Regions from separate parts of the Brenneria izadpanahii genome, predicted to be linked through region 1. Evidence: predicted binding sites of a transcription regulator. Region 1 holds the regulator's gene; each other region holds the start of a gene.

Region 1 (4,597 bases):
CTGAATAAAACCGGCAACCGCCTATTGGCCTCTCCCGAAGGGGAGGACGGCAGTTTGCAACTCCGTCAGCAGGTGTGGATTCACCACCTTGAGCTGCAGGACAATGAGCGGAAAAACATTAAGCTGAACGGCAATCGAGCCTATCTTCAGTCAATCCACGGCTCGGCCACTATCAGCAGTCAGCAACACGGCGGCGATACGCTGTATTGCGGCGACGGCGCGTTCATTCAGCAGGAAGACGAATTAACCATCCAGGCTGAAACGCCGCTACGCGCTTTGCTAATTGATTTGGTCGCTTAACTTTTCCCCGCGTACATCCGCCTGCCGACGCTCGGCGTCACTGATTCTACGTTTTCCCTCAGCCGTGGTAAGATGTCTGTCTCTTTCTTTTGCGTCGAGGTTAAATGACAATGGATTCAACCAATCAGGACAAACTACTTGCCCAGGCTGAACAGATTTGTCAGCACCGTGGCGTACGCCTGACAACGCAACGGCAGGAAGTTCTGCGGCTGATGGCTCAACAGACCGGCGCCATCAGCGCATACGACCTGCTCGATCTATTACGGGTATCTGAACCTCAGGCGAAACCGCCGACGGTGTACCGCGCGTTGGATTTCCTGCTGGAGCAGGGATTTATCCATCGGGTGGAATCAACCAACAGCTATGTGCTTTGCCACCACATCGAGGATCACAGCCATACTTCGGCGCTGTTTATCTGCGATCGTTGCGGCCAGGTCACCGAACGTCAAACAGAAGGTGTGGAAGAGACGCTGCGTCAGTTAGCCCAACAGGCGGGATTCACCCTGCGTCACAGCATTATTGAGGCTCACGGATTTTGCGAGGACTGCCAGGAAGTGGCATCCTGCAAACAACCCGACCACTGCGATCACGACCATACCATTCCCATTAAAAAACGCTGACGCAATTTAAGATAAGGATGGGATGGGAACATCCGTTGTTCCCGGTTATACCGCTGAAACCGGAGTTTTGCAGTCAGAAAGAAAATAAACCGCTCGTCTCTTTCCAAACCTGCATGACTGTCATCGCCACAAGAATACGGCAAATGGTTAACACCTCGACACAGGAACCCATTATCCGAACTTGCGCGTGTCAGCGTTACCGATTAGCAGCCGTCGTTATCTTGCTTGCCCATACCTTACTTCTACTTCTTCTTTTTTAGCCGGTTATTTTGACGATCACCGCATATCAAGGGGTTCATCGCCGTCCGGCCGCTCATCATCCCACGAAAGCGCCATTCGCCCGCCCGTTCGGGCGTTCCCTCTGTTTTTAGTTTCTACTCTGACTCGCGCTTTATTCATAGCAAATATCGCCATATAAAGTGAATTATCGCACTATCGGCAAAAACCGCTAATAAAATAAAAAAATATCAACGTGAAAAACAAACTTACCTTAATATTCACGGCGGAAAATAGTTTCACTTTAATATTTAAATATACATTCAAGCGCCATCATTAATAATTCAATTGAGAAATATAATATTTAGAATTTAATGGAAAAAGCAGGAATGGCGCCACAAATCGGATAGAGGGAAATGCAACAAAATGCATCAATGATATCCGACACGAATGAAAGAGATAATCAATATCGCCCCAAATATGAGGCGAATATTAAACCCGAATAACCGCTTAGCCAGATGGACGCCAGGCTTTCAACGCGCCGACATCAACTCCAGTCGCCGTTGCGAATAACGCCGACGGCCAGTCCCTCAATAGAGAAACTCTGTTGACGCAGATCGACGACAATAGGCGCGAACTCTTCATTTTCAGCCAGAAGATGAACGGTGTTACCCTGTTTTTTCAATCGCTTGACTGTTACTTCATCTTCGATGCGGGCCACTACGACCTGCCCGTTATGCACATCCTGCGTTTTATGCACAGCCAGTAAATCGCCATCCATAATACCAATGTCTTTCATCGACATCCCGCTAACGCGCAACAGGAAATCGGCGCTGGGTTTGAACATTGACGGATCGACCTGATAATGACATTCAATATGCTGCTGAGCTAAAAGCGGTTCGCCTGCCGCTACGCGGCCAATCAACGGAATGCCAGCCTCTTCTTCCATCAACAGACGAATACCGCGCGATGCGCCGGAAACAATTTCAATCACGCCTTTACGCGCCAACGCCTTCAAATGCTCTTCCGCGGCATTCGGTGAACGGAACCCCAGCTGTTGGGCAATTTCCGCCCGCGTTGGCGGCATACCGGTTTGCGCTAGATGATCGCGGATCAGGTCGTAAACCTGCTGCTGCCTGGCTGTTAATGCTTTCATTCCGCCCCCTGGTTGTTTATACAGTTTTGCTGTGAGTATATACAGCTAATTGCCAATTGGGAACCAGGATGTGAGTAAACCGCGGTTTTTATTAATTTCTGGAAGCCTTCACGCAAAATACTGCCAGAGAATGCTGCCCCAGACGACGGCCGCCAGCAAAATAGCGACGAACACCGCCGCCGAACCAATGTCCTTTGCGCGGCCGGATAATTCATGATGTTCAAGACCGACACGATCGACTATCGCTTCAATCGCGCTGTTTACCAGTTCAAATAGCATGATCAACACGATTGCCCCGATAAGCAGCAATTTTTCCACTAAGGTTACAGGTAACAGATAGGCGATGATCGCCCCAATAACGGTCAGCAGAATTTCCTGGCGGAATGCCGCTTCATGTCGCCATGCCTGCTTCAACCCCTGAAGGGAATACCCAGTTGCTTTGATTATCCGGGCTATCCCCGTTGCTTTCTTCATCTATCCTCCATTATTTATCAGCGCTCGCTCACGTTTTAACGCATTTCCGTTGTCTTATCACAACAGATCTCCAGCGCAGTTTCTGGTATCCTTGCGACGCATTGCTAACAAGAGGCTTCAAGTTGTTATGTCAGGTTGGCGTAAAATTTATTATAAACTACTGAATTTTCCACTCAAACTGTTAGTGAAAAGTAAGGTCATCCCCATAGACCCCGTAGCTGAGTTGGGGTTGGATCCCTCACGTCCGATCCTCTATGTGCTGCCTTACAATTCTCAGGCGGATTTACTGACGCTAAGGGCGAAATGCCAGGCGTTAGGTCTTCCCGATCCTCTCCAGCCGATCGATATCGGCGGAGCGCAACTACCCAGTCACGTTTTCATTAACGACGGTCCGCGGGTTTTTCGCTATTACGTACCCAAACAGGAATCGGTAAAGCTGTTTCACGACTATCTGGATCTGCACCAAAGCAATCCCGAGCTGGACGTGCAGATGGTGCCGGTATCCGTCATGTTTGGCCGCGCTCCTGGCCGCGAGGGACAAAATCAGGCAACGCCGCATCTGCGCCTGCTCAACGGCATTGAGAAATTTTTTGCCGTACTGTGGTTGGGTCGAGACAGTTTCGTCCGTTTTTCCAGCCCGGTGTCATTACGCTATATGGCGACCGAACACGGTACCGACAAAACCATCGCGCACAAACTCGCCCGCGTCGCCCGCATGCACTTTGCTCGCCAGCGCCTGGCGGCGGTCGGCCCGCGTCTTCCGGTACGCCAGGAGTTGTTTAATAAACTGCTTAACTCCAAAGCGATCAAAAAAGCCGTTGATGACGAAGCGCGCAGCAAAAAGCTCTCCCATGAAAGAGCGCAGCAAAATGCCATTGCTTTGATGGAAGAAATTGCCGCCGATTTCTCTTATGAAGCCATTCGCTTATCGGATCGCGTATTAGGCTGGACTTGGAACCGTCTCTATCAGGGGATCAACGTTCACAACGCCGAGCGCGTGCGGCAACTGGCGCAGGACGGGCATGAGATAGTCTACGTGCCCTGCCACCGCAGCCACATGGATTACCTGCTGTTGTCCTACGTACTCTATCACCAGGGATTGGTTCCTCCGCACATTGCGGCCGGGATCAACCTGAATTTCTGGCCGGCCGGCCCGATCTTCCGCCGGCTGGGGGCATTCTTCATCCGCCGTACGTTTAAGGGCAACAAGCTGTATTCCACCATTTTCCGCGAATATTTGGGCGAACTGTTTACCCGCGGCTACTCCGTCGAATACTTTATGGAAGGCGGACGTTCGCGCACCGGACGTTTGCTGGAACCGAAAACCGGCACCCTGGCCATGACGATTCAGGCCATGTTGCGCGGCGGTACGCGCCCCATAACCCTGGTGCCGATCTACGTGGGTTATGAGCACGTAATGGAAGTTGGAACCTATGCGAAAGAGCTTCGCGGCGCGACGAAAGAGAAAGAAGGCTTTATGCAGATGGTGCGCGGCTTGCGCAAGCTGCGTAATCTTGGACAAGGTTATGTGAATTTCGGCGATCCGTTGCCGTTAACCGCCTATCTGAATCAGCATGTGCCGCAATGGCGCGATGCCATTGATCCGATTGAAGCGCAGCGGCCAAGCTGGCTAACGCCAACAGTTCAGAATGTCGCGATGGATATCATGACGCGCATCAACAACGCCGCCGCGGCGAATGCCATGAACCTCTGCTCCACCGCATTACTGGCTTCGCGTCAGCGCGCGCTAACCAGAGAGCAGATGCATGAACAGTTGGATTGCTACCTGCAACTCCTACGCAATGTTCCTTATCATAAAGACATCACGGCG
Region 2 (4,597 bases), 1.6 Mb from region 1:
ACCATTCGGGCTCGGCGTAAACGCCATTTTAACGCGGAGCATCAGCATACCCGTAAAAAATCTATCGATCTGGAGTTTCTGGTCTGGCAGCGTCTGGCCGCATTAGCGCAGCGGCGCGGCAGTACGTTGTCGGACACCATTGTGCAGTTGATTGAAGATGCGGAATATAAAGAAAAATACGCCAGCCAGATGTCATTGCTTAAGCAGGATCTTAAGGCGATTTTGAACAAGGGAAGCAGTTAAGGTATCGGCTGAATTTGCAGTTAACACGATGAGTAGAAAAAGAAAAACCTCGCCGAAACGAGGTTTTTTTGTGGATAAAACTTAAGCCTGAGGCTGAGTTACCACGTCTTTGATGCCTCTAACTTCGATCTCTACGCGACGATCGGGAGCCAGGCAGTCGATCAATGCAGCGCGAGGTCTTACGTTGTCACAGGTAGAACCGGTAACAGGGTTGGATTTACCTTGACCGCGAGCAGAGATCTTGTCTGAAGGGATACCCTTGGAAACCAGGTAATCAACAACAGTCTGAGCACGTTTTTCAGACAGCGCCTGGTTGTACTGTTCGGAACCTAAACGGTCGGTGAAGCCCAGAACCACGACTGAACCGTCTTTCGGGTCGAGAGAGCTCAGCTGAGAGTACAGTTGATCCAGTGATTGCTGGCCTTCTGCTTTCAGAGTGGATTTGTTGAAGTTGAACAGTACGTCAGACTTCAGAGTGAAACGTTTGGTTTCAACTACTGGAGCCGGAGCTGGCGCCGGAGCCGGAGCCGGAGCAACGTAATCGTCCTGACCGAAGCGGTAAGACAAGCCAACGCTCATCAGCATGTTATCAGGACGTGCGCCAACGGTAGATGCGTCACCGATATTGCTAACCCACTGGTAGTCTACGCGAGTAGCCCAGTTTTTGTTGAACGCGTATTCAACACCGACCGCAGCCAGCGGGGAAACGCCGGTGTCATCGTTGTCCAGGTTGCGAGTACCGCCAGCATTGCTATCCGCACGCCAGATCATGCCGCCTAAACGGGTGTAAACGTCCAGGTCAGGCAGTACCGGGTAGCTAAGTTTAGCCGCCAGTTGAACGCCTTGAGCCTTGAAGCTGGCGCTGTCAGTGTTTGACGTTGCTGAGCCGGCGTATTTGATACGGCCCAACCAGTCGTAACCCAGTTCAAAACCCAAATAAGGGTTAGCTTGGTAGCCCAGGAATGCACCAGCGCCTAATTTGCTTTTGATTGGGTTGTTGTTGATACCTTCATAACCGTTTCCGTAGAAACCAGTGTCATGAAATTGGGAAACACCCAGTTTGCCACCGACATACCAGGTGTCATCTTTAGGTGCGGCTTGGGCTACGGTAGCGAAGCCAGCCAGTGCCACTGCAACTGCGATAGCTGTTTTTTTCATTTTACGCCTCATTATCATCCAAATCGGCAATTAACGCGGAAGGTTAATAGACCTTTGGTTAAAATCCTTTAACAGGAGACTTTGCCCTTATTTATTACTCACTGCCAAATATATTGGCGTTATAAAAGAGCAACTCCAGCGAGTCAAAGTCTACAACGTGATGAGAAAGTTACAAGTATGATGTGATTCGTATCATTGATAAATTAACGATTCATACATACTTACTAACAAATAGTAGATGGTTTTGACAGATATCACGGGTTTTCTACTGTAAAAAAACACATCCGAAGAGCTTGATAAAGCTAGCACTACCGGGAAATATTCTGGCTATTCCGCAAATCGGGTGAGAAAATTCTGAATTTACTTAATGATACAATGTTGTGTGAATTTTTAGGCTAGAAAACAGTCTATGTGCGCCATGATTCGTATTTTCTGGTCTCATAATAAAGCCATAGGTGTTTCCCGATTGGGCCGCACGGCGTAATCTTACCTTTTCTTCTTCAGTCAAATCTTCCGGTAACCAGCATAATACCGCACTATAATTTCCTGTCAGCAATGCTTTTTCCATGGCGTCAACCGTGAATAGGGGATTGATGTGATTCAACTGAACGCTTTTATCGAGCGGCAGTCCGGACTGCTGTAGCCATGGACGGCTGAGTTTCTGCTGAGGGGACAGCCAAAGCAACCAGCGTGATTGTGCTCCCAGCTGTTGTAAAAGCGGAAGCAGTAAATGCGCAACTATGGGTTGATCGGCGTTATAAACGATTTCGCTGATAACTCCACCACAGGACGCTGAAGACGTTGTAGCTAATTGGTTACCGGAAAACGGCGACGGTTGAGCGTTGTAAGAACGGCGTGGTTGAGTGCGCATAATGAGGTTCCCCATAGTTTGCTGTATGTATATACAGTATACTTGGCGCGGATGAAAATCAACCTGATTTTTTCAAAGCGCTTCGCATATTCGGCATACAATGCGCAGCAAGCTCATTTTATGTTTGAAGACGCTTTTACCCTGTGATTAATTACTTGCTCCTGTTATGAATATTCCAAGTAGCAGGGATAGATTATTTCAATACTAAGGATCACAGTAATGAAACATTTATGCGAAAAAAGGATTTTGCAGTCTAAGCTTTGTTTTGCATCTTTAGGGGATATAACATCCCGTTCCCAATTTGGTGGTTACAGCATCGCGGCAAATAAAATTATTTTTGGTCTGGTATCGGGCGGCGAACTCTATCTGCGCGCCAGCAAAAAAGATGAACCTCACTTTCGTAGCCGCAACATGCCCAATCTTATTTATACCAAGCGGGGCGTACCGGTTCCGTTGAATTATTATCTTGTCGATGCGTCTCTATGGGGAAACCATACGCAACTATTGCGCCTTGCCAGTATGTCTTTGTCAGGGGCGCAGCAGGATAAAACGGCGAAGAACATGTGTGTGCGTTTAAAGGATTTACCGAATCTCAATCACGATCTGGAGCGTTTACTATGGAAGGTAGGCATAAAGAATATTGACGAATTACAGCAGCATGGCGCCAAAGGCTGTTATCTGAAATTACGGACGATCAGTGCGAATCTGAGCGTTAATATATTACTGGCTCTGGCCGGCGCCATATGCGGCATGCATCAGGCGGCGTTGCCGCATGGTATTCGTAATGAGCTGTTGGAATGGTATGAGAGCAACGTTGTGTCTTCTTTCAAAAGACACAAGCATTGATGCGAATCCTCTCCGCCGACCGGTTATTTTTTATAGTTTAATCATGTCGTTTTTTAATTGAGTAAGTTCGGGCAATAGTTCAATGAGCAAGCCGATCTGCTGAAGAACCAATAGTTCTTTGCTATCCGGCTCTGCTGACAGGGAGTGGATGCGGCTGGTTATCGCGTTCAATCCCTGACTTACTTTCAGTTCTTCTTTTTCCTCATTGCGATGCAGCGCATCTTCAACGTAGTGGACCGCGTCATCCAGTAATTGCAGGATATCAGGCGATGAAATCTTTTCGCGATGAGCGCCCAGTGTGGAAATGTAGCTGAGCAAGGTGTGATTGAGACACATCAGGCGGAAGGCGCTATCCATTTTATCTCGAATGGCGTGCGGTTCCGACGACATATTGGAAACCACCGACGCTAATTCCGCATCGCAATTGTGGGCATCGCGTCGGGCGATACGGTAAGTCAGGCTATTATCTTTGCCCTGATGGTATTGATCCATAATTGCATTCAGGTAGCGGCAATTGGCGTTTAATGTTTTATTGATAACGGCCGGTAGACCGCGGAAACGCCAGTCCGGCCAGATAAAACTGACCGCTATCCAGGCGATGGCGCATCCGAGTAAGGTATCGATTACGCGCGGCGCGGCGACCTCAAAACCCTCGCCCAGCAGATTGAAACACAACAGCACCAGCAGCGTGATGAACATGGTGGCGTGCGCATATTGCACGTGGCGAAAAGCGAAAAACAACACGCCGCTAATCACTATGAGCGTCAATTGTCCTTCAATGGAAGGCACAAAATATAAAATGGGCAGTCCCAGCAAAATCCCCGTCAGTGTGCCTATGACCCGCAGGGCCAGACGACGTCGGGTTGCGTTATAGTTGGGTTGGCAGACGAACAGGCTGGTTAGCAGTATCCAATATCCATGCCGCATGCCTGTAAGCTGAATGAAGGCGTAACCGCAGCAAAGTAATACCGACATCCGGACGGCATGGCGGAACAGCGCCGATTGAGGCGTCAGATGACGACTAATCCGCAAACGAATATCGCTCCAGCCGGTAATTTTGTCATCGGCTAAGGTATTTTCCGGATTGTTTTCCTGCTCGATGGTCTGCTCTGATTCAATGGTTGATAATTGCGCATCGATCGCCCGCAGATTATTCAGTAAGTATTGCAATGCTTTGATTTGCGAAGAATCGGCGCTGTTGCTTTCGGCAATGCGCGTTATTGCCGACTCAAGATGAACGAAAGCATGCTCGATACGGCTATCATGCTGATATTTCTGATGAAATAAAATGGATTGCGCTAGCTGTTGGCAGGAGCGAGCCTGCATTGAAAGCAGCCGTTGAAAACGAAACAGCACATCGCTGTAGCGGAATTTTTCACGTAGCTGCGAATAATTCACATGGGAGGAACTGGCTCGCTCATGAATGTCCTGCGCAACAAAGTAGTAATGCAGCGTACGGCGCGTGCTTCTTTGACCTCG
Region 3 (4,597 bases), 1.6 Mb from region 1:
GTATGGATGGGCCGCAATGAAGGCGAATAAATAATAAGAATTAAATATGAATGTTTATATCTTGACGCCGGCCATTAATATATTTCATAGCCTGGATAATTCGAGTTGCAGGAAGTCGGCAATCGAGCGAATCTCCAGGAGCTTATTTAAGTAAGCGACGGCAGCCCGCTGACGCCAATACGGATGTCTGGGGGCAAAAGCATACCGTTAATCGTTCCTGTCACCGAGACGACATATTGCCTTCATACGGCCTCATTATCCTCAAATATGCGATAGGACGAGACATTCTCTTGCCATCGAGAGTGCCTGAACCTACAGCGATCGCGCGTAAACGGGGTAAGAGATTGATAATGACGCATTGTTATTTGCACCACACTGCCCGCGTTTCCATCCACTTAATGATTCGGGAGTGTTTTGATGAAATTTTCCAGACAACTTCATACCATGCTGCGCGTCTGTGGCGTAGTGGCATTGATAGGTAGCTGGTCCGCTCATGCGGAAAAATTCACCGTAGCAGTCATTTCCGATACTCAGAACTATACCGACGTAACGCTGCCGCAGCCGCGCGGCGTTAATACCTTCGTGCAGCAAATGCAGTATTTGGTCGATACCCGTAAAGAGAAGAATCTGGTCTTCGTCACCCATATCGGCGATGTGGTGCAACACGGCGATGGCCGCTTCCGCACCGGTATGATCGGCCAATATACGCTCTGGGATACGCGCACCGAGTGGGACTACGCCAACCTGGCGCTGTCGGTGCTGAACGACGCCGGCATTCCTTTCAGCGTGGTGCCGGGCAACCACGACTATGACAACTACTCCTGGTACAAAAGCCACGGCGGTCCCGGCGCGAGCCGTCCACTATCGGGCGGCAGCGTCTGGAACATGTATTTCGGCCCCGATTCCCGCTTTTTCGCCGGGAAAACGTGGTATGGCGGCGCTTACAATAACGGTATGAACAGCTATCAGATATTCAACGCCGGCTCAATGCAGGTGCTTCACCTTGCTCTGCAAATGGAACCGACGGCCGAGGATCTGGCGTGGGCGCAGCGCGTACTGGATACTCATCCTACGCTGCCCGTCATTGTCACCACGCACGAATGGCTCGACCCGAATTTTACCGGGGAAACAACGCGTTCCAACGACTATGACGCTTATTTCTCCGGCACCGACCATCTTCCCCCGGATAGCGTTTGGGATGCTTTTATTCGTAAAAACAAACAGATATTTTTATTGTTAAGCGGCCATGACTGGACGCCCACCGTTACCGGCGTATCGCAAGGACAGAATCTGCGTACCGATAACAATGACGCGGGTTACCCGGTCTATCAACTGGTGCAGGACTATCAGGGCAATACCATCGGCCCGGATGGTAAGCCGGGCTCCGCCAACGGCGGCGCCGGATGGCTGCGGTTTATCGAGTTCGATACCGAAACCAAAAAGATGCATTTTTACACCTATTCGACGCTGCTTGATAAATATGCCGGCCGCAACGGCGAGTCCACTTTCGGCGTTGCGCCGGGTTACTCGGATTTCACACTTGATTTCCCGCCTCAGCTAGTAACCGCGCAGTGACGGACGCGATGTTCGGATCACGCCAGGCAAAGACGTTGCGCCGCATCCGGCGGCGCAGGGTTGGCTAAAACGTGCGGCGACGCCCGGTCAGCGTGGAAAATATTACCTGGCGGGGCGTTTTCAGCGCTACGGGGGGATATGTGGGCGTCTGGCGTCGTTTTATCCATTAAACCCGCAACATAAACGAGCATAAAAAAAGTTTACAGGGCGTGTTGCATCCGCTGTAAACTTTTTAAGCAATTGTTTGATTTAAAAGTATTTAACCATCAAACATTACATTCCGGTCTATGGTATTTCTTAAAACGGAATATCGTCGTCGAAGTCCATCGGCGGTTCGTTGCTTGCCGCCGGCGCGCTGCTCTGGGCCGGATGCTGCTGTTGAGCGGCATTGCCGCTGAACTGGTTGCCGCCCTGCGGCTGCTGGGGTTGGCCCCAACCGCCGGATTGCTGTCCGCCGGCCGGCGCGCCGCCGGCGCCCTGACGGCCGCCCAGCATCTGCATGGTGCCGCCGATATTGACGACCACTTCGGTGGTGTAGCGATCGACGCCGGATTGGTCGGTCCATTTACGGGTTTGCAGTGAACCTTCAATGTAAACCTGAGAGCCCTTGCGCAGGTATTCGCCGGCGACTTCGGCCAGCTTGCCGAACAGCACGACGCGGTGCCATTCGGTTTTCTCTTTCTGTTCGCCGGTTTGCTTATCACGCCAGCTATCGGACGTGGCCAGTGTGATGTTGGCGACAGCGCCGCCATTCGGCATGTAGCGAACTTCCGGGTCCTGCCCCAGATTTCCGACAAGAATCACTTTATTAACGCCTCTGCTGGCCATGCTCGTCTCTCCTGATGAATCAATTTATATAGAGTATAAACGATCGATTTTAGCATGATAAAAGTATCTATCATACCTGCGAGACCGAATCAAAAATGAATGTAAGGATTACAACGATTGCGCTTGATACTGGATATCCATTCAGCTTTTTTTGTGCCATAATTGCACGTTTCGAACCGGTTGTCTCCGTCAGTGAGATGATGCAAAACTGTATTTATTCCGGGAAGCGTGTGAATGGATAATATCGAAGTTCGTGGTGCCCGTACTCATAATCTCAAGAATATCAATCTGATAATCCCTCGCGACAAGCTGATAGTGATCACGGGATTATCCGGTTCAGGCAAATCATCGCTGGCATTTGACACCTTATATGCCGAGGGGCAACGGCGTTACGTTGAATCGCTCTCGGCCTATGCCCGTCAGTTTTTATCGCTGATGGAGAAGCCGGACGTTGATCATATCGAAGGGTTGTCGCCTGCCATTTCCATTGAGCAGAAATCAACCTCCCATAACCCGCGTTCCACCGTCGGCACGATCACTGAAATTCATGATTACCTGCGTTTGCTGTTTGCCCGCATCGGTGAGCCCCGCTGTCCTGAGCACGATGTTCCGCTGGATGCCCAGACGGTCAGCCAGATGGTGGATAACGTGCTGGCGCAGCCGGAAGGCAAGCGGTTGATGCTGCTGGCGCCGATTGTGAAGGATCGTAAGGGCGAGCACAGCAAGACGCTGGAAAATCTGGCCACGCAGGGCTATATCCGTGCGCGTATTGACGGCGAAGTGTGCGATCTTTCCGATCCGCCGAAGCTGGAATTGCAGAAAAAACATACCATTGAAGTCGTTATCGACCGTTTTAAAGTGCGGGACGATCTGGCTCAGAGGCTGGCGGAATCGTTTGAAACGGCGCTGGAATTATCCGGCGGCAGTGCGGTGGTGGCCGATATGGACGATCCGACCGTGCCTGAACTGCTGTTCTCCGCGAATTTCGCCTGTCCGATATGCGGTTACAGCATGCATGAGCTGGAGCCGCGCATGTTCTCGTTCAATAACCCGGCCGGCGCCTGTCCGAGCTGCGATGGCCTGGGGGTTCAGCAGTTTTTCGATCCTGCCAGGGTAGTGCAGAACGGAGAGTTATCCCTGGCCGGTGGCGCCATTCGCGGCTGGGATCGCCGTAATTTCTACTATTTCCAGATGCTGCGCTCGCTGGCGGATCACTACAAATTCGATGTCGATGCGCCGTTCGACAGCCTGAGCGAATCTGTGCAGAAGCTGATTCTGTATGGTTCAGGTAAGGAAAACATCGAGTTTAAATATATCAACGATCGGGGGGACACCTCGGTGCGCCGTCACCCGTTCGAAGGGGTGCTGCATAACATGGAGCGCCGTTACAAAGAGACGGAATCTAGCGCGGTGCGCGAAGAACTGGCGAAATTTATCAGCAATCGTCCTTGCGCCAGCTGCGGCGGCACGCGTTTGCGTGAGGAAGCGCGCCACGTGTATGTCGAACAGACGACGCTGCCGGAAATTTCCGATATGAGCATCGGCCATGCGATGGATTTCTTTCGGAATATGAAGCTCAGCGGCCAGCGGGCCAAAATAGCCGAAAAAGTATTGAAAGAGATCGGCGATCGGCTGAAGTTTTTGGTCAATGTCGGGCTGAATTATCTGTCGCTGTCGCGTTCCGCGGAAACGCTGTCCGGCGGCGAGGCCCAGCGTATCCGCCTGGCAAGCCAGATTGGGGCCGGATTGGTCGGGGTGATGTACGTGCTGGATGAACCCTCTATCGGGCTGCATCAGCGTGACAATGAACGCCTGCTGGAAACGCTGATCCATCTGCGCGATCTGGGAAATACCGTGATCGTGGTTGAACATGACGAAGATGCGATTCGCGCCGCCGACCATGTTATCGATATCGGCCCCGGCGCGGGAGTGCACGGTGGTCAGGTGGTCGCGCAGGGGACGATGGAACAGATTATGGCGGTGCCGGAATCGTTGACCGGTCAGTTCCTCTGCGGAGTGCGCAAGATTGAGGTTCCCGAACATCGCGTACCGGCCGATCCAACCAAAGTGCTGAAGCTGATTGGCGCCAGGGGCAACAACCTGAAAGACGTTACGCTGACGCTGCCGGTGGGGCTGTTTACCTGTGTGACCGGCGTCTCCGGATCGGGGAAATCCACGCTGATTAACGACACCT

What was found. The regulator LexA, encoded in region 1, represses DNA repair genes until DNA is damaged. The targets are predictions, from matches to a motif close to TNCTGTATGTACATACAGNA.
Region 2: sulA (SOS-induced cell division inhibitor SulA) is a predicted target of LexA. The motif match lies at 2,292-2,311, and genes of this name have one in related genera.
Region 3: uvrA (excinuclease ABC subunit UvrA) is a predicted target of LexA. The motif match lies at 2,531-2,550, and genes of this name have one in related genera.

What each region holds. Positions count from the first base shown of each region.
Region 1 covers NZ_CP050854.1:4,644,737-4,649,333, forward strand. The annotation lists gene HC231_RS20755 (pirin family protein) at 1-300, shown strand, start outside; gene zur (zinc uptake transcriptional repressor Zur) at 411-920, shown strand; gene lexA (transcriptional repressor LexA) at 1,684-2,292, opposite strand; gene HC231_RS20770 (diacylglycerol kinase) at 2,401-2,766, opposite strand; gene plsB (glycerol-3-phosphate 1-O-acyltransferase PlsB) at 2,894-4,597, shown strand, end outside.
Region 2 covers NZ_CP050854.1:3,060,664-3,065,260, reverse strand. The annotation lists gene matP (macrodomain Ter protein MatP) at 1-243, shown strand, start outside; gene ompA (porin OmpA) at 325-1,401, opposite strand; gene sulA (SOS-induced cell division inhibitor SulA) at 1,766-2,272, opposite strand; gene HC231_RS13730 (TfoX/Sxy family DNA transformation protein) at 2,492-3,118, shown strand; gene yccS (YccS family putative transporter) at 3,149-4,597, opposite strand, start outside.
Region 3 covers NZ_CP050854.1:872,179-876,775, forward strand. The annotation lists gene HC231_RS03865 (metallophosphoesterase) at 418-1,575, shown strand; gene ssb1 (single-stranded DNA-binding protein) at 1,873-2,403, opposite strand; gene uvrA (excinuclease ABC subunit UvrA) at 2,638-4,597, shown strand, end outside.